Regions from separate parts of the Pseudoalteromonas sp. TP27 genome, predicted to be linked through region 1. Evidence: predicted binding sites of a transcription regulator. Region 1 holds the regulator's gene; the other holds the start of a gene.
What was found. The regulator MetJ, encoded in region 1, represses methionine synthesis genes. The targets are predictions, from matches to a motif close to TAGACGTCTAGACGTCTA.
Positions count from the first base shown of each region.

Region 1 (9,447 bases):
TCAGTACTAAACACTCCTTGCGTATCAGTCCAAATACATACTTGCTTAGCATTACAATAATTTGCAAGCAGTGTTGCACTGTAATCACTACCATTACGTCCAAGCGTTACTGTCTCGCCTTTAATATCTGCGGCAATAAACCCAGTAACAACATTTATTTTATTAGGTAAAATTAACTGCCCACATTGCTGCACATTTTTTGCATGCATTAATTCGCCATCACTTAAGGTAAAAAGAGTACGTGCATCTTGAGCGCATGCCTCAATATTTAGTTGCTGTAAATAAGTAGCGAGTAAACGTGCTGACCACAGTTCGCCATGTGCAAGTAATGCAGCCTCTTTTAGTTGCTCAGCTTGAGCACGTTCTGCAATATAGCTAAGTTCGATACTTAGTGTTTTAAGTGCAATTCGTTTTAAATCGGCTTCTAATAGCTGATCTATTAAATCACTTTGATGGTTATTTAACTGCAATAGAATATCGGCTACTGCTTGAGTATCTTCTTTTTGATAACTTTGCCAAAGTAATACTAGCGTATCGGTTGTCTTACCCGCAGCCGATACCACCACACAATCACCCGGTTGAGTATGCGTAATTATTATTTTTGCTACGCTTTGATAGCGATCGCTTGAGCTTAAACTCGAGCCACCAAATTTATGTATACAATTAACCATATTTATACCAATTCGCTTAATTAAGTGGTCTATTTTGAGGTAAGAAAACCGTGTCGATAACAAAGCAAATATTTCGTTATTTAGTTGTTATCACTAATTGCTCCTGCATTGCTCTGCATCCATGCAGTCGTATATCAGAAATTTTTAACGACGTTAGCGTCTGGTTTAATCCCTCAAATTGATTAGGTATTATTGTGGGTTGGTATTACTTACCAAAGCGCCGGACGTACTGCACTTAATTTAACGCTACCACCAGAAGTACCAGCCCCTTTGCCTACACGGCCAACATTTTTATTTTGCCCTGGTTTTACAAGTTTAAACACGCGCTCAAAATCAGCGACTAAATCGTGTATATCTTCAATACCTACCGAAATACGAATAAGCGTATCGCCAACACCCGCTTCTAAACGTGCTGTTGCATCCATGCCTGCGTGCGTCATGGTTGCAGGATGACAAATTAAGCTCTCTACGCCACCTAATGACTCAGCTAAACTAAACGTTTTAAGGCTAGTTAAAAATGCTGCAGCGTCGTTTATATCGCCTTTAATATCAAAACTAACCATGCCACCAAAGCCAAGTTGTTGTGCTTTAGCAAGCTCGTGTTGAGGATGTGACTCAAGACCTGGGTAATAAACTTGGCTTACAAATTCAGAGCTTTCTAAGTACTCAGCTATTGCCAGTGCATTTTCTTGATGCTGCCTTAGGCGCACATTTAAAGTACGTAAACCACGCAGCGTTAAATAACTATCAAAAGGTGCGCCCGTAATACCAATGTTATTAGCCCACCAAGCAAGCTCATCGCCTAGCTCTTGTGTTGCTGTAATAACAGCGCCACCCACAACATCTGAGTGTCCGTTAATGTATTTAGTAGTTGAATGCACCACAATATCGACACCAAACTTAATAGGGTTTTGTAAGGCAGGAGACAAAAACGTGTTATCTGCGGCAACCAATGCACCGCATTGTTTTGCAACATCGGTAACCGCTTTAATATCTGTTAAACGAAGTACTGGGTTACTTGGGGTTTCTATCCAAATAAGCTTAGGTTTAATTGCTAAAATTTGTTGCAGGCTTTCTGCTTTTGTTAAATCGAGTATTTCGAGCTTTAGTAAGCCGCGTTTTTGTAATGATGTAAATAAACGATAACTACCACCATAACAATCATGTGGAATTACTAGCGTATCGTCACTGTTAAGTAGCTGAGTAGCTAAATGTACGGCAGCCATGCCTGTAGCCGTAATTATGCCGCGAGCACCACCTTCAAGCTTAGCAAGCGTTTCAGCTAAAATATCCCGATTAGGATTGCCGCTACGACCATAGTCATACTCGCGTTTAGTATCAAAGTCGGCAAACGAATACGTAGTCGATAAATAGATTGGCGGTACTACCGCTCCATGATGCTTATCAGCATCAACGCCGTTACGCACAGCAATGGTTGCTTTATTTTCTTCGCTCATATTCGTCACCTGATTAATTTGGATGTTTAGACGTCTAAAAGAGTAAATTATCCATTTTGATAAGTCAAAGTATTTTAAAGCTCTAGATGGCTAAAAACAAAGATAGCCATAACTAACGCCACAATTAAGTTTGTTAAAGTGCGCCTATATTTACATCCACAATAGGCTTATTAAGGTAGATCTGTATCTATTATTTGACTATCTTTTTTAAATCGATAGAATTTCACGCATATTTACACGCTTTTTATGCCGTGTGAGAAATTAATAATCTGAGGCAACGATACATCTTATGGCTAAATGGAATGGTGAGTATATTCACCCATACGCAGAACACGGGAAAAAATCAGAGCAAGTTAAAAAGATCACCGTTTCGATCCCGCTAAATGTATTAAAGGTATTAACTGACGAACGTACACGCCGTCAAATCAACAACCTTCGCCATGCTACAAATAGTGAACTATTATGTGAAGCATTTTTGCATGCTTTTACTGGCCAACCTCTACCAAATGATGACGACCTACGTAAAGATAACGCAGAAAAAGTACCTGAAGAAGTTAAAAAAATAATGCAAGAAATGGGTCTAGAAGTACCCGTTTTAAACGAAGAATAATGCCAATTCCATTAAGTATGTGATCTAAATTTTACGCCGAAAAAATAATTCAGTTCTAGGCGTAAATTGATGTAAATGGTTATTCCCTTTGCGAAATTTACAACAAAGAAATGGGTTGTTTTAGCAAGTAAAATAGATCAGCTATTTATTGGAATTGGTATAAATATTACAAAGACATAAAAAAACCTCAGTTAATACTGAGGTTTTTTTATGTCTAAATTTTATTGCATAGATCTACTGTATAGATTTACTGCATATAATTTTCTGGTAAATCAATTTGTGCTACACCCGACTCAAGAGCAGCAAGTGCAACAGCTCTTGCTATACGCGGTAGTAAACGTGGATCCATTGGTTTTGGAATAATATACTGCGCACCAAATTCTAGTTTATCAACACCAGCGGCTTTTAAAACTTCTGCAGGTACTGGCTCTTTGGCAATACTACGAATAGCCTCTACTGCAGCAATTTTCATTTCATCGTTAATAGCGCTTGCACGTACATCAAGTGCACCACGGAAAATAAACGGGAAGCATAAAACATTATTAACTTGGTTAGGGTAATCAGAGCGCCCTGTTGCCATAATTAAATCGTTGCGTGCGCCGTGCGCAAGTGCAGGATCAATCTCAGGATCTGGATTTGAACACGCAAACACAACCGGTTTTGCTGCCATTAGCTTTAAATCTTCAGCCGCTAATAAGTTAGGGCCAGAAACGCCTACAAATACATCCGCATCTGCAATTACATCTTGCAGCGTACGTTTATCGGTATTGTTAGCAAACAGTTGTTTGTATTCGTTTAAGTCATCGCGACGAGTATGAATAACACCTTTGCGGTCCAGCATGTAAATGTGCTCACGCAGTGCACCACACTTAATTAACAGCTCCATACACGCAACTGCTGCAGCGCCAGCCCCTAAACATACAATAATTGCATCTTCAATTGATTTACCTTGTACTTCTAGCGCGTTGAGCATACCAGCAGCCGTTACAATTGCAGTACCGTGTTGATCATCATGAAAAACCGGAATACTACAACGTTCAATCAATGCCTTTTCAATTTCGAAACACTCTGGGGCTTTAATATCTTCAAGGTTGATACCGCCGAAGGTGTCGGCAATGTTGGCAACCGTATTAATGAAGTCTTCTGTTGTTTTGTGCTTAACTTCAATATCAATAGAATCAAGCCCTGCAAAACGTTTAAACAATAACGCTTTACCTTCCATTACTGGTTTAGACGCTAAAGGACCTAAATTGCCAAGTCCTAAAATTGCAGTACCGTTAGTGATAACCGCAACCATATTACCTTTACCGGTATATTTATATGCATTAGCAGGATCTGCAGCAATTTCACGTACAGGTTCGGCAACACCTGGGCTATACGCAAGTGCGAGATCATGAACCGTTTCAGCGGGCTTTGTTAGCTCAATGCTAATTTTACCAGGTACGGGATGTGAGTGATAATGTAGTGCTTGTTCACGAAAGTCAGACATAACGCGATGGTATCCTGCAATTTAAGTTAAAGTGAGAGGTGGAGTCTTGGGGTACGATACCCTTATTATTTTTAAATTCCAAGCAATATCAGGTCTATCCTGTTATATGCTATATCCTTTGATTTTAAGAGGTTTTTCAGTAACTTTGCAGAATTATATCAACATTTCATAAATAAAAATTCACCTAAAAAGTAAGTTTTGAGGTGCTTTTATACTTATTAAAATATTAATAAAATGTATATATAAAGTATCAGCATAAACTTAAAATAACAGCCTACTACTCTACTTTAAAAACAGATAAGCCCACGTTAGCTACTTTTATCAACCTAGTTAAAAATTGTACTATTTAAAATATAGAGAATATCTATCGATTTGTCTGTAAAGGATTATGCATACTCAGAATAAGAATAGGAAATAGTTATGCAAAGGGGATATAGCTAAAGTCAGCGAAATAAAATAATAAATAACAAATTTTAGGCACAAAAAAAGCACCCTAAGGTGCTTTTTTTAACTAAACAGCAATAATTATTTCTTGCTGGCAAGTGCACCGAAGCGTTTGTTGAAACGATCAACACGTCCGCCAGTGTCTAAAACTTTTTGCTTACCAGTGTAAAACGGGTGACACGCAGAACATACGTCTAAGTGAATGTCTTTACAAAGAGTTGAGCTAGTTTCGAATTTATTTCCACATGAACATGTTGCAGAAATTACTTCGTACTTAGGGTGAATACCTTCTTTCATAGGAACCTCTAGTTAAGGCCGCATCGCTCTCCAAACCCGGAGTCTGGCACCATACGTCGTTAAAACAAATTTGTTGGTGGCGGATTTTATCCAACAACCTTCCCCTGCACAAGTATTTATTTAGGTTTTCGCTAAAAAAGTGAACAATCTCTTTCTCAAGTACTATTGCTAGTAGGTTTTTAGCGTTATTTTTAGTACATTACAGCATTAATTTTACGGGTTGAGTTGTTATGAGTTTTGCTGAAGTTGCTATTAAAGTTCCGCTTCCACGCACCTTTGATTATAAAATAGAAGAACAGCTCAGTGGCTTATCAACTCCTTTACTACCCGGCATGCGGGTTTTGGTACCTTTTGGTAATCAAAAAAAAGTAGCCGTAATTCTCAGTATCAAAAATAGTACTGATGTCCCAGAAAATAAAATAAAAAGTATTATAGAAGTCATCGACGATACCCCTATTTTAAGTTCCCAACATTTAGACTTACTTAGCTTTACTGCTCGCTACTACTGCTACCCTTTAGGCGAAACTATTCATATAGCGCTACCGGCTGTACTTCGCCAAGGTGAATCACCAGATAAAACCAGCATTAATATGGTTGCTCTGACAGAAAAAGGTGCAAAAGTACCGTCATTAAAAGCTAAAACACAGCTCAACCTATTAAAGCAGTTATCGCAATCAGGTAAGTCATCATTAACTGAATTAAAAGCATTGGGCTTTAGTAAAAAAACAATAGATAGCTTAATAGATAAAGAACTCATAACACAAACTATTGAGCACGATAACCAATGGCAAAGCGTTGCGCCAACGGTTGGTAGTAAACCAGTGCTTAATAAAGAACAAGCGGTTGCTTGCACAGCTATCAATCAAAGTACTGGCTTTAGCAGCTTTTTATTAGAAGGCGTAACGGGCAGCGGTAAAACCGAAGTGTATTTACAGTGCCTAGAAGAAGTACTCAAACGTGGCGAGCAAGCTCTCGTACTCGTGCCCGAAATCGGCCTAACACCACAAACAGTGAATCGTTTTCGCCGCCGCTTTCCTGATACACCTATTATGCTTTGGCACTCAGCACTTACCGACAACGAACGTTTACAAACATGGCGCTTTTGCGAAAAAGGCAGTTGCGCGATAGTTATTGGCACGCGTTCGAGTATTTTTCTACCATTTTTAAAACTCGGAATGATTGTTGTTGATGAAGAACACGACTCGTCATTTAAACAACAAGATACCCTTCGTTACCATGCTCGTGATTTAGCCGCTTACAGAGCTTTTCAGCATAAAATCCCGCTTATATTAGGCAGCGCCACACCCGCGCTTGAAACACTCCACAAAGCAATTAATAACAAATACCAGCTATTAAGTTTAACCGAGCGTGCGCAAACAGCGACCGACAACCAATTTAAGTTACTCGATATGAAAGGTCAGCCCGACCAAGCGGGTATTGCACATGCAAGCCTTGCTACTATGCGTCAGCACTTAAATCGCGGTAAACAGGTTATGGTATTTTTAAATCGTCGAGGTTTCTCACCCACTCTTATTTGCCATGAATGTGGCTGGCTAAGTGAATGTAAACGCTGTAGTACCAGCGCTACATTTCATAAAGCGATTGGGCAAATGATCTGTCACCACTGTGGCGATCAATACCCTGTTCCTCATCAATGTCCTGATTGCGGAAGTACACAAATATTTCCTAACGGTAAAGGCACAGAGCAAATTGAAGAATTTTTATCGACCGAATTCCCTGATACACCTGTTACTCGTATAGACCGCGATTCAACTCGCCGCAAAGGTAGCCTTGAAAAAGCACTTGATGAAATAAACCTAGGGGGTGCACGCATTTTGGTAGGTACACAAATGCTTGCCAAAGGCCATCACTTTGCAGATGTAAGCCTTGTTATAATTTTAGATGTAGATAGCGGCTTATACTCGTGCGACTTTAGAGCGACAGAACACTTAGCGCAATTAGTAACTCAAGTTGCGGGTCGTGCTGGACGTTCAGGAGAGCCTGGCCAAGTGTTATTACAAACACACTTTCCAGAGCACCCTCTTTTACAAGACTTAGTTAATAATGGTTACCAAGACTTTGCCCGCTTTGCTCTTAGTGAGCGCGATGATGCTGACTTACCGCCCATTACAAATATGGCCATTGTGCGTGCACAAGGACATAGTATTAAACTAGTCGTCGATTTTTTGACGGATTTGGTTCCTGTGAATGGGGTATCTGGTATACAATTGCTCGGTCCGATCCCTGCACCACTCGAAAGAGTCGCAGGTATGTATCGTTTTCAATTGCATATTCAAGCGCAAGATCGTCGCATATTACATCAGTACCTTGCGCAAATGGTTGATTATTTAAGTACCAGTAAACTTGCACAAAAAGTACGCTGGAGCTTAGACGTAGACCCTATAGACATGATTTAGGTTAAGGCCAAAATAACACCATGGCACAGCACGATTATATTAATAAAAAGCCTGCAGGCAGAAACAGTAAAAAAAACGCACCCGCTAAAAAACCATTTCCTATTCTTTTAGCCGTTATAGCCATCTTACTCGTAGGTGGTTTTGCCTACACACTATGGTTTATAAAAAGTAATGCCGATCCAAAACTTGTCGAAAAACAAGCTAACCCAACAGCACCCGCAAAAGTAGAAGTTGTTATTCCACGTACACCGGAATTTATTAAAGAAATCAGAAACCACGAAATTCAAGTTGAAGTAAAAGAACTTGAGCAAAAAGGTCCTTATGTTATGCAGTGCGGTTCGTTCAGAACTCATGCACAAGCTGAATCGTTAAAAGCTAAAATCGCATTTGCAGGGCTAATTTCTGAAATAAAACAGGCTGAAGGCAGCAATGGTACTTGGTATAAAGTACGTTTAGGCCCTTATAAAACCAAACGCCAAGCCGAAAGCGATAAAAACAAACTTAAACGTGTAAAAATAGTCGGCTGCGGAATTTGGGGCTGGACTTGAAAATAAACCATTCACCCATATAACCTCATCATAATCGTTTTTTACGAGTTGCCTCTGCAGCTCGGTGATGAGGAATAACATGACTACTATCGTAAGTGTTCGCCGCGGCGACAAAGTTGTAATTGGCGGCGATGGCCAAGTTTCACTTGGTAACACCGTGATGAAGGGCAACGCCCGTAAAGTTCGACGTCTTTATAATGGCAAAGTAATCGCTGGTTTTGCCGGTGGTACTGCTGATGCCTTCACTCTTTTCGAACGTTTTGAAAGCAAATTAGAAATGCACCAAGGTAACCTAACTAAAGCCGCAGTAGAAATGGCTAAAGATTGGCGTAGCGATCGTGCACTTCGAAAACTCGAAGCATTACTCGCTGTTGCAGACGAAACCGCCTCTTTAATTATTACCGGTAATGGCGATGTAGTTCAGCCAGAAAACGATTTAATTGCAATTGGTAGTGGTGGTAACTTTGCGCAATCAGCTGCAACCGCCCTTTTAGAAAATACAGATTTAAGCGCTCGTGAAATAGTAGAGAAAAGCTTAACTATTGCAGGCAACATCTGCGTATTTACTAATAACTTCCAAACAATCGAAGAATTATAATAGGAACTATTATGTCTGATATGACCCCAAGAGAAATTGTTCACGAGCTAGATCAGCACATTATAGGTCAGGCTAAAGCTAAAAAAGCGGTCGCTATTGCACTTCGTAATCGCTGGCGCCGTATGCAATTAAATGAAGATTTACGCAGTGAAGTAACACCAAAAAATATACTAATGATTGGCCCAACAGGTGTAGGTAAAACAGAAATTGCCCGCCGTTTAGCAAAACTTGCTAACGCACCATTCATTAAAGTAGAAGCGACTAAGTTCACTGAAGTTGGTTATGTTGGTAAAGAAGTAGATACGATCATACGTGATCTCGTTGATGTTTCGATTAAAATGACACGTGAGCAACAAACTAAAAAGTTTAAACATCGCGCTGAAGAAGCAGCAGAAGAGCGTATTTTAGATGCCCTTTTACCGCCTGCTAAAGATCAATATGGCGAAAGCCAACGCGACGATACTTCGTCTACTCGCCAAGCGTTCCGTAAAAAATTACGTGAAGGCCAATTAGATGATAAAGAAATCGAAATAGACTTAGCACAAGCTCAGTCAAACGTAGAAATTATGGCCCCTCCTGGTATGGAAGATATGACCAACCAGTTACAAAGCATGTTTCAAAACATGGGCGGCGATAAACGTACTAAACGTAAGTTAAAAATTAAAGAAGCCTTCAGACTATTAACGGAAGAAGAAGCCGCTAAATTAGTAAACCCTGAAGAGCTCAAAGAACAGGCTATTTTTGCAGTAGAACAAAACGGTATTGTGTTTATTGATGAAATAGACAAAATTTGTAAACGCGGTGACAGCTCAGGCCCAGATGTAAGCCGCGAAGGCGTTCAACGCGATTTACTACCGCTAATTGAAGGCTCAACTGTAAACACTAAACACGGTATGGTTAAAACGGACCACATGTT
Region 1 is NZ_JARDAK010000007.1:66,257-75,703, reverse strand. It holds gene metL (bifunctional aspartate kinase/homoserine dehydrogenase II) at 1-671, opposite strand, end outside; gene metB (cystathionine gamma-synthase) at 881-2,128, opposite strand; gene metJ (met regulon transcriptional regulator MetJ) at 2,418-2,738, shown strand; gene PX700_RS10340 (malic enzyme-like NAD(P)-binding protein) at 2,986-4,227, opposite strand; gene rpmE (50S ribosomal protein L31) at 4,753-4,968, opposite strand; gene priA (primosomal protein N') at 5,199-7,385, shown strand; gene PX700_RS10325 (SPOR domain-containing protein) at 7,406-7,933, shown strand; gene hslV (ATP-dependent protease subunit HslV) at 8,013-8,531, shown strand; gene hslU (HslU--HslV peptidase ATPase subunit) at 8,543-9,447, shown strand, end outside.

Region 2 (9,447 bases), on a different contig from region 1:
TTAGCACTTGCTACTAGTGGTGCGCCCGGTTATTTACCACCAGAGCACTACGACCAAATATTTACAGCTCATGGCGTAATTATGATCATATTTATGGCGATGCCATTTATGATTGGTTTAATGAACATTGTATTACCATTACAAGTTGGTGCTCGCGATGTTGCATTCCCATTTTTAAATAACTTAAGCTTTTGGTTTACTGCCAGTGGCGCCATTTTAATTAACATCTCACTTGTTTTCGGTGAATTTGCTAAAACAGGTTGGGTGGCGTATCCGCCACTTTCGGAGTTGACCTTTAGCCCTGGGGTGGGGGTAGACTATTATATATGGGCCTTGCAAATATCCGGGATCGGTACTCTTTTAACAGCAGTAAACTTTTTAGTGACTGTATTTAAAATGCGTGCACCTGGTATGACTCTAATGAAAATGCCTATTTTTACGTGGGCATGTACTTGGGCAAATATCTTAATTGCTGCTTCATTCCCAATTTTAACTGCAGTGTTAACTATGCTAACACTTGATCGTTATCTCGACTTCCATTTCTTTACCAATGAATTGGGCGGTAACGCGATGATGTACATCAACCTGTTTTGGGCGTGGGGTCATCCTGAGGTATACATATTAGTATTACCTGCTTTTGGTGTTTTCTCTGAAATTATTTCGACCTTTGCTGGTAAGCGTTTATTTGGTTATAAATCGATGGTTTACGCCAGCGGTGCAATCTCTATTTTAGGGTTTATTGTTTGGTTGCATCATTTCTTTACGATGGGGTCCAGTGCTAACGTTAATGCGTTCTTTGGTGTAATGACCATGATTATAGCTGTCCCAACAGGGGTTAAGTTATTCAACTGGTTATTTACTATTTACCGAGGTCGTTTACGTATAACCGTACCGGTACTTTGGACGCTTGGTTTTATGGTTACCTTTACCGTAGGTGGCATGACTGGCGTACTACTTGCCATTCCTGGTGCTGACTATGTACTACACAATAGCTTATTTTTAATAGCACATTTTCATAACACTATTATTGGTGGTGCAGTATTTGGTTACCTTGCTGGTTTTGCATTTTGGTTCCCTAAAGCAATGGGCTTTAAACTTAATGAAAAATGGGGTAAAGCATCATTTTGGTGTTGGATTATAGGTTTCTTCGTTGCATTTATGCCGTTGTATGTACTTGGTTTCTTAGGTATGACACGTCGTTTAAACCATACTAATAATCCAGACTGGAACATTTGGTTATACATTGCAGCTGTGGGTGCGGTAATCATTATGTTCGGGATTATTAGCCAAGTAATTCAATTGTTTGTGAGCTTTAGAGACCGCGAAGCACTTGACGATACAACGGGCGATCCGTGGAACGGTCACACGCTTGAGTGGGCAACAAGTTCACCACCGCAAGTGTATAACTTTGCAACTATCCCGCACGTTGATGACATTGATGCATGGACCGATATGAAAGAAAAAGGTCAAGCATATTTAGGTAAAGCAAATTACAGCCCTATTCATATGCCTAAAAACACCTCTACTGGCGTGTTAATGGCAGCTAGCTTAACCGCATTTTGTTTTGCAATGATTTGGCATATTTGGTGGTTAGCTATTGTTGGACTAATTGGTGGAATTGCCATCTTTATCAAACGTTGCTACACAAATGATGTTGATTACTATATTCAACCAGATGAAATAGCACGAACAGAGCAAGCTTATAATTTAAGTGGCGCTGGTAAAAAAAGTACTATTGCTAACGAGAATAAGGAGCTAAACGCGTGAGTACACTATCTGCAAATGTAGGGTCTGCAAATTTAGACTCAGTATCTCATGATGCTCACGAGCATGAGCATCATGATACGTCTAGCGATACAGTCTTTGGCTTTTGGTTATATTTAATGACCGATTGCCTGTTGTTTGCCTCATTCTTTGCCACTTACGCTGTGTTATTTATGAACACAGCAGGTGGTGTATCAGGTAAAGATATTTTTGAGCTCGACTTTGTTGCAGTAGAAACTGCTGCACTACTTATTAGTAGTATTACTTTTGGCTTTGCCATGATTGCCGCTCAAGGGCAAAAAAAGGCGCTCACACTTACTTGGTTATTTATTACGTTTTGTTTAGGTGCTGTGTTTATTGGTATGGAAATATACGAATTTCATCACCTAATAGTGAACGGGCATGGTCCGCAACATAGTGCTTTTTTAACATCGTTTTTCTCATTAGTTGGCTTACATGGTTTACATGTAACAGCCGGTTTAATTTGGATGACCATAATGATGATAGAAGTTGCTAAACGCGGTCTAGGTAAAGCAACCGTAACGCGTTTAAGCTGCTTAAGCCTATTTTGGCACTTCTTAGACATTGTTTGGATTTGTGTATTTACCGTTGTTTATTTAATGGGAGCAATGTAATGAGCCACAGCGAAACACATGCTGAGCACCATGATGAATCTCATGGCAGTGTTAAAACTTACTTAATTGGCTTTGTGTTATCAGTAATTTTGACAGCCATTCCATTTTGGATGGTAATGGAAGGCGACTTCACAAAGGCAACAACGCTTTGGAGCATTGTTACTTTAGCAATCGTACAAATTTGGGTGCATTTAAAATACTTTTTACACCTTAATTTTACGACCGAAGATGGCCGTGCAAGTACTTTCTCATTCCTATTCAGTGCTCTGATCATCGTAATGGTGGTTGGGTTATCTGTTTGGATCATTTATGAATCTAACGCAATGATGATGTACTAGGAGTTGAAGATGTTTCGTCGTTATTTATCAGTGACAAAGCCGGGTATTATTATGGGCAATTTGATCAGCGTAGCGGGCGGGTTTTTACTTGCCTCGCGCGGTGATATAGACCCATGGTTAATGATTGCCACATTAATTGGTTTGTCGTTAGTGGTTGCATCAGGTTGTGCTATCAACAATGTTATAGATAGAGACATAGATGTAGCCATGGCACGTACTCGAACGCGAGTAACAGTAACAGGCGAAATGTCGGCCTTTGCTGCACTTAGCCACGGTATTTTATTGGGCGTTATTGGCTTTGGTTTACTTATTGCCTTTACCACCCAAGCCGCGGTATTTTTTGCAGCCTTTGGCTACGTAATTTATGTAGGGGTTTATAGTCTCTACATGAAGCGTAACTCAGTATATGGCACTTTTGTAGGTAGCCTTTCGGGCGCAGTACCACCAGTAGTCGGTTACTGCGCCGTAACAGGCCAGTTCGATATGGGCGCGTTAATACTACTGGTTATGTTTAGCTTGTGGCAAATGCCGCACTCTTACGCCATCGCTATTTTCCGCTTTAAAGATTACCAAGCTGCAGGTATTCCAGTATTACCTGTGGCGCAGGGTATCGACAAAGCAAAACGCCATATCGTACTTTATATTGCTGTATACGCTTTAGTTGTAATGCTGCTGCCAATTAGTGGATACACCGGCGCTGCTTTTATGGCAGTTGCCTGTATCACCAGTTTTTGGTGGTTATTAATGGCACTAAGAGGGTATCGTCGAAATATTGATGTAACCAGTTGGGCACGTAAAGTGTTCGCGTTTTCTATCATTAATATTACAGCGTTAAGTATTGCTATGGCTGTTGACTATCATAGCGTTGCTCCACAGCTATTAACACTTACCTAATTTAAAAGCTTTAACATTCCAAAGTTAATCCAAAGGCTCGAAAGAGCCTTTTTTTATGCCTGAATAGTAAAATGATTTAGCATTCGTATACTCGCTATTTTACTTTTTAAAATCATCAGCATTGTAATAAAGTGGTTTAAGCGTACCGCAGTTAATAAACTTATAAGTAAGCTCGTTTTCAGCCGGTACACGTTTTGATGTACGAAGTTTTTGCATACACGCATTAACTAAATCGACAAAAATAAGATGGTTATAGCTCGGCGCTTGTTGAATTCTATGAATATAAATACGCTCAGTACCGCTTAGTGTAATCATGTCGTAGTCTTGCCATTGTGATGACTCAGTTAAATCTTTTAGCTTTCTAGAGTAGAGTTTTTCACTCATTATTATTTCTCTATTTGAGTAAATTAAACTGCCACCTTGCCTATAATCACCCTCGTATACATCTGCGATAATAGTTATCTCGGCCCCATCCACTAAGTTTTGAATATCAAATGGATGGGGTTTCATAGTTATAAGTTCAGCATTACGTATCAGCTCTAAAAAAGCGACATCAGGGTTTTCTATTTTATACACTACTTGTACATCGTGTGGTGCTTTATACGTTGGTAAATTAATAGCAAAAATACTAGAACCCTGATTTAGCAAAGCCATTGGGTGCTCAGCATTGTATGAGGGGTCTACCGGTGGAAGTTCTGCTTTTTCTTCAGCTGCGGCAAAGCCACTTAAAGTGATGAGTAATAGAGTAAGTAGTAGGCGCATTATAATCTCAATTAATTTATGAGCTTAAATTGTAGTATAAAGTTTATATTACTTATATTTTTAAACTAAATTTAGACCTATATTATTGTTCAGATATGGAGTGTAATAATGTTCGCGCATTTAAATGTAGGTTTGCGTCCTCTGGGTTTGACGTATTAGTCAGCCAAATTACATTACCTTCTTTATTTACAAACAATGTAGTAGGTGTGCCTCGTATACCTAATTGCTCTGCTATTGCATCAGCTTTTACGGCAGTTTTAAAAGTATAACCTCTGCTTGAAAGCGCTTTCGCAGGAGTGGCATCGTCATCTTCTTTAAAGCTAACGGCAATGACCTTTACACCCATGTCGTTTATTTTTTGAAGTGCTGGCTGTAGCTTTTTACAGTATGGGCACCACGTTGCCCAAAAATGTAAAATGTAAGGTTGGCCTAATAAATCTTGAGTACTGAGAGCAGAATCATCGGCCATTTGTAGATTTAATGCAGGTAATTTAGGGTATGTTGCTTCAGCGTCTAGCTCTTGCGCGCTAGCTATAAAGCTTAATAAAGTGAATGTGATGGCAATAAAGAGTTGTTTCATAGTGTTTTCGTTTTTATTGTATGTATTAAATAAGAACGAGTATTTAACATTTTTATTTCATATTAAAAACGAGCGGCTTGCTCAATAACAATAGCATGGCGTTTAGCAAGGCGAAGGTGATCTTTATCGTAGCCACCACCTATTACTGTGGCAACGGGTGTGTTGTGTTCAAGGCAGCGTTTTAGTACTAAATGATCGCGCTTAACTATGCCATCCCAGCTAATATCGAGTTTACCTAAACCATCATCTTGCCAAATATCAACGCCTGCATCGTAAAGCACTAAATCGGGATTTAACTCTTTGAGCAAAAATTGCAGTGTGTCGTCAACTATGCCTAAATACTCATCGTCTTTCATGTTATCGGCTAAGCCAATATCTAAATCGCTAGCTGATTTTCTAAAAGGGAAGTTTTTTTCACAATGTATAGAGCAAGTATAAGCATATGCCTGATGCTCTAACATGGCCGCAGTGCCATCACCTTGGTGCACGTCTAAATCAAAAATAAGTACGTTAGTTACCTCACCCGATTCAATTAAAGTTTGCGTAGTAAAGGCTAAATCGTTAACCATGCAGTAGCCTGAGCCAAAATCGGTATGTGCATGGTGTGTACCACCAGCAAGGTGACACGCTATACCATGTTTAAGTGCTAAACGAGCTGTTTGAAGCGTCCCTTGAGGAGCTGTAAAAGTACGTGCCATAAGCTCTTTTGACCAAGGCAAACCAATACGGCGCATCGCTTTTTCATCTAGGCGATTATTCCACAAGTCGTGTATGTAATTTTCGCAGTGTATTAGCTCAAGCGGCTCTGGCGTACCGAGTATTGGCTCTACCAGATTACTGCCGATTAAACCAAGCTCGGCAACATGCTGATATAAATGTGCAAACTTACTCATTGCAAAACGATGCTTTGGATCAAAACTAAACGAGTAGTTAGGGTGATACACCAAAGGTAAATGTGGATTTAAAGTCATGTTTTCACAAGTTAAAAAGTTTGCCCTATGGTAATCAACTAATTCAAATGAGTCTATTATTGTGTCTCGTGAATTAACATAGCGAGCTCGCGATGCAATAGTTCGTCATCAGCTAAGTTTAGCTCTATTAAACGCTTTAAATAGGTAATGCTGTCTATATCAATATGGTGGCATTTTAAGCCAATATGATTCGCTTTTATATGGCACACCACAACCTCCATTTTTATTTCTATTTCGCTTTGAGGCAGGGTAAAGCACAGAACGGCTTGGCTATTTTTGTTGCCAATAAAGGCATCACAATTAGTAATTAACGCGCCATGTAATGATACATCAAGTAATTTACAGGGGTATTCATGGTTATCAAAATCTAGTTGGGCAGTAGTTGAAAATAACACGCGAGAAAATTGACGACGGTTTTGCATAATTTAACTTTTTTGTTTTTAATTAATTTAGCATAGCGGGTAATTGACTACATGCTAACAATATATGTGCAGACAATGCTGGTGGCATAAAAAAGCCCCGCATAAATGCAGGGCTCAAATTAGCATTAATAAATATTAGCCAATTTTTTTGTACTTAATACGTTTAGGTTGAGCTGCAGCTGCACCTAGTGTCTTTTTAAGCCACTCTTCGTATTCAGTGTAGTTACCATCAAAAAAGTTAATTTGACCTTCGTCGCGGTAATCTAAAATGTGTGTAGCAATACGGTCAAGGAACCAACGGTCATGCGAGATACACATTACACAACCAGGGAACTCTAAAATAGCGTTCTCTAGTGCACGTAGTGTTTCAACGTCCAAGTCATTGGTTGGCTCATCCAGTAGTAACACGTTGCCGCCAGCTTTTAATAACTTAGCAAGGTGTAAGCGGTTACGCTCACCACCTGATAGGTCTTTAACAAACTTTTGCTGATCGTTACCTTTAAAGTTAAAGCGACTAACGTATGCACGGCTTGGGAACTCAAAGTTACCAATTTTTAGAACGTCTTGTCCGTCTGATATTTCTTGGAAAACAGTTTTGCTTTCGTCCATACCATCACGGAACTGATCAACGGTCGCAAGGTGAACAGTTTCACCAACACTAATGCTACCGCTGTCTTGCTTTTGCTCACCACTGATCATTTTAAATAGTGTTGATTTACCTGCGCCATTCGCACCAATAATGCCTACAATGGCACCTTTTGGCATGCTAAAGCTTAAATCGTCAATTAAAACGCGATCGCCAAAACTCTTACGAAGATTAGTTACTTCAAGTACTTGATCCCCTAAGCGCGGGCCAGGTGGAATAAACATCTCGTTAGTTTCGTTACGTTTTTGGTAATCAGACTGCTGCATTTCAGTAAACTGAGCCATACGTGCTTTTGACTTAGCTTGACGACCTTTAGGGTTTGAACGAACCCATTCAAGCTCTTGCGCAATTGATTTTTGACGTGCTTTTTCAGATTTTTGTTCTTGCTGGAGGCGCGCATCTTTTTGTTCAAGCCAAGAAGAATAGTTACCTTCCCATGGAATACCTTCACCACGGTCAAGCTCTAATATCCAACCAGCTACATTATCAAGGAAGTAACGGTCATGCGTTACCGCCACAACAGTGCCTTCGTAATCGTGTAAGAAGCGCTCTAACCATGCAACCGACTCAGCATCCAAGTGGTTAGTTGGTTCATCAAGAATAAGCATGTCTGGTTTTTCAAGTAATAATCGACAAATAGCAACACGACGACGTTCACCACCTGAAAGGTGCTCAATTTTAGCATCCCATTCTGGCAGGCGAAGTGCATCAGCTGCGCGCTCTAAAACGTTGTCGATGTTATGACCATCGTGCGCCTGAATAACTGCTTCAAGTTCGCCTTGCTCTTTTGCAAGTGCGTCAAAGTCAGCGCCTTCCATTGCGTACTCGTTGTACACTTCGTCTAAGCGGCTAAGTGCATGTTTAACTTCGCCAACGGCTTCTTCAACAATTTCACGCACTGTTTTACTTTCGTCCAGTACTGGTTCTTGTGGTAAATAACCAATTTTAGTACCAGGCTGAGGATGTGCATCACCTTCAAAATCTTGGTCAACACCGGCCATAATACGTAGTAAAGTAGATTTACCAGAACCGTTTAAACCAAGTACACCAATTTTTGCGCCAGGGAAAAAGTGCAACGAAATATCTTTTAAGATAGTGCGCTTAGGTGGCACAACCTTAGATACTCGACTCATCGAGAATATAAATTTATCAGGTAAAACCATGAAAGGAGCCTTCAAATAATAATAAAAATTTCAATGTTGTATTGTAGTGGCTCTCAGGTGAAACAGTCAACGAATGGCGTATTTTAAAGCACTAAAGCATGCTTGTAAGCAAAGTATAAAATCATGAATAAATTTCATTTAGACATCTATACATCTAGAGGTTGATATTTTTTACTTTCAGTTCATAATTAACTTTCGGTTTTTATGAGCAGGAGTAAAAATATGCCAATTACAGTAAAAGACGAGTTACCCGCTATTGCACGCTTACGTAAAGAAAACGTATTTGTGATGCCAAAAACTCGTGCAAAAACGCAAGAAATACGTCCAATGCGTTTGGCTATTTTAAACTTAATGCCTAATAAAGTAGAAACCGAAGTACAGTTTATTCGTTTGCTTGCCAACTCGCCTTTACAAGTAAACGTAGAACTACTGCGCCTCGATACTCATCGCAGTAGCAGTAATTCAGAAGAGCACCTTGATACCTTTTATCGTTACTTTTCTGAAGTCAAAGACAACAATTACGACGCGTTAATTGTAACTGGTGCGCCACTTGCCCATTTAGAATACGACGATGTAGCGTATTGGGATGAGCTAAAAGTTATTATTGATTGGGCTGAGCAACATGTTACCTCTACGTTATTTTCGTGCTGGGCTGCGCATGCAGCGTTATATCACCGTTATAATTTAAAGCGTGATTTAAAAGACGATAAGCTGTGCGGTGTATTTACTCACCAATGTTACTTTGAGCACGGCGCGCTGACTCGCGGGTTCGACGACACCTTTTTAGTACCGCACTCACGCTACGGCCACATTGATATAAATAAAATAAACGCCTGTGATGAGCTAGTTGTACTGGCGGGCTCCAAGCAAGTAGGGGCTTACTTACTTAAAAATAAATCGGGTAGCCAAGTATTTATAACTGGCCACCCTGAGTACGACGCAGATAGCTTAAAAGCTGAGTACGAACGCGATTGTAAAAGAAGCCCTGATGCACCAAAACCCGAAAATTACTTCCCGGACGACGACGCAACCAAACAACCTTCAAAAACGTGGCAAAGCCATGCTTTTTTACTTTTTTCGAATTGGTTAAATTACTACGTGTACCAAACCACACCGTATGATATTAATTTAGTTAGCCAAGATGTGAGGACTAACAACTATGCCGAATAACGCTTTAAATAATAAACACGCCGAAATAAGTGCTGCGCTAAAAGAGCGTATTTTAATTTTAGATGGCGCAATGGGCACCATGATCCAAGATCATAAGCTAGA
Region 2 is NZ_JARDAK010000008.1:25,261-34,707, reverse strand. It holds gene cyoB (cytochrome o ubiquinol oxidase subunit I) at 1-1,767, shown strand, start outside; gene cyoC (cytochrome o ubiquinol oxidase subunit III) at 1,764-2,399, shown strand; gene cyoD (cytochrome o ubiquinol oxidase subunit IV) at 2,399-2,737, shown strand; gene cyoE (heme o synthase) at 2,747-3,631, shown strand; gene PX700_RS11090 (hypothetical protein) at 3,731-4,393, opposite strand; gene PX700_RS11085 (TlpA family protein disulfide reductase) at 4,476-4,973, opposite strand; gene PX700_RS11080 (histone deacetylase family protein) at 5,036-5,944, opposite strand; gene PX700_RS11075 (PilZ domain-containing protein) at 6,001-6,366, opposite strand; gene ettA (energy-dependent translational throttle protein EttA) at 6,502-8,175, opposite strand; gene PX700_RS11065 (homoserine O-succinyltransferase) at 8,398-9,345, shown strand; gene PX700_RS11060 (homocysteine S-methyltransferase family protein) at 9,335-9,447, shown strand, end outside.
Region 2: PX700_RS11065 (homoserine O-succinyltransferase) is a predicted target of MetJ. The motif match lies at 8,315-8,332, and genes of this name have one in related genera.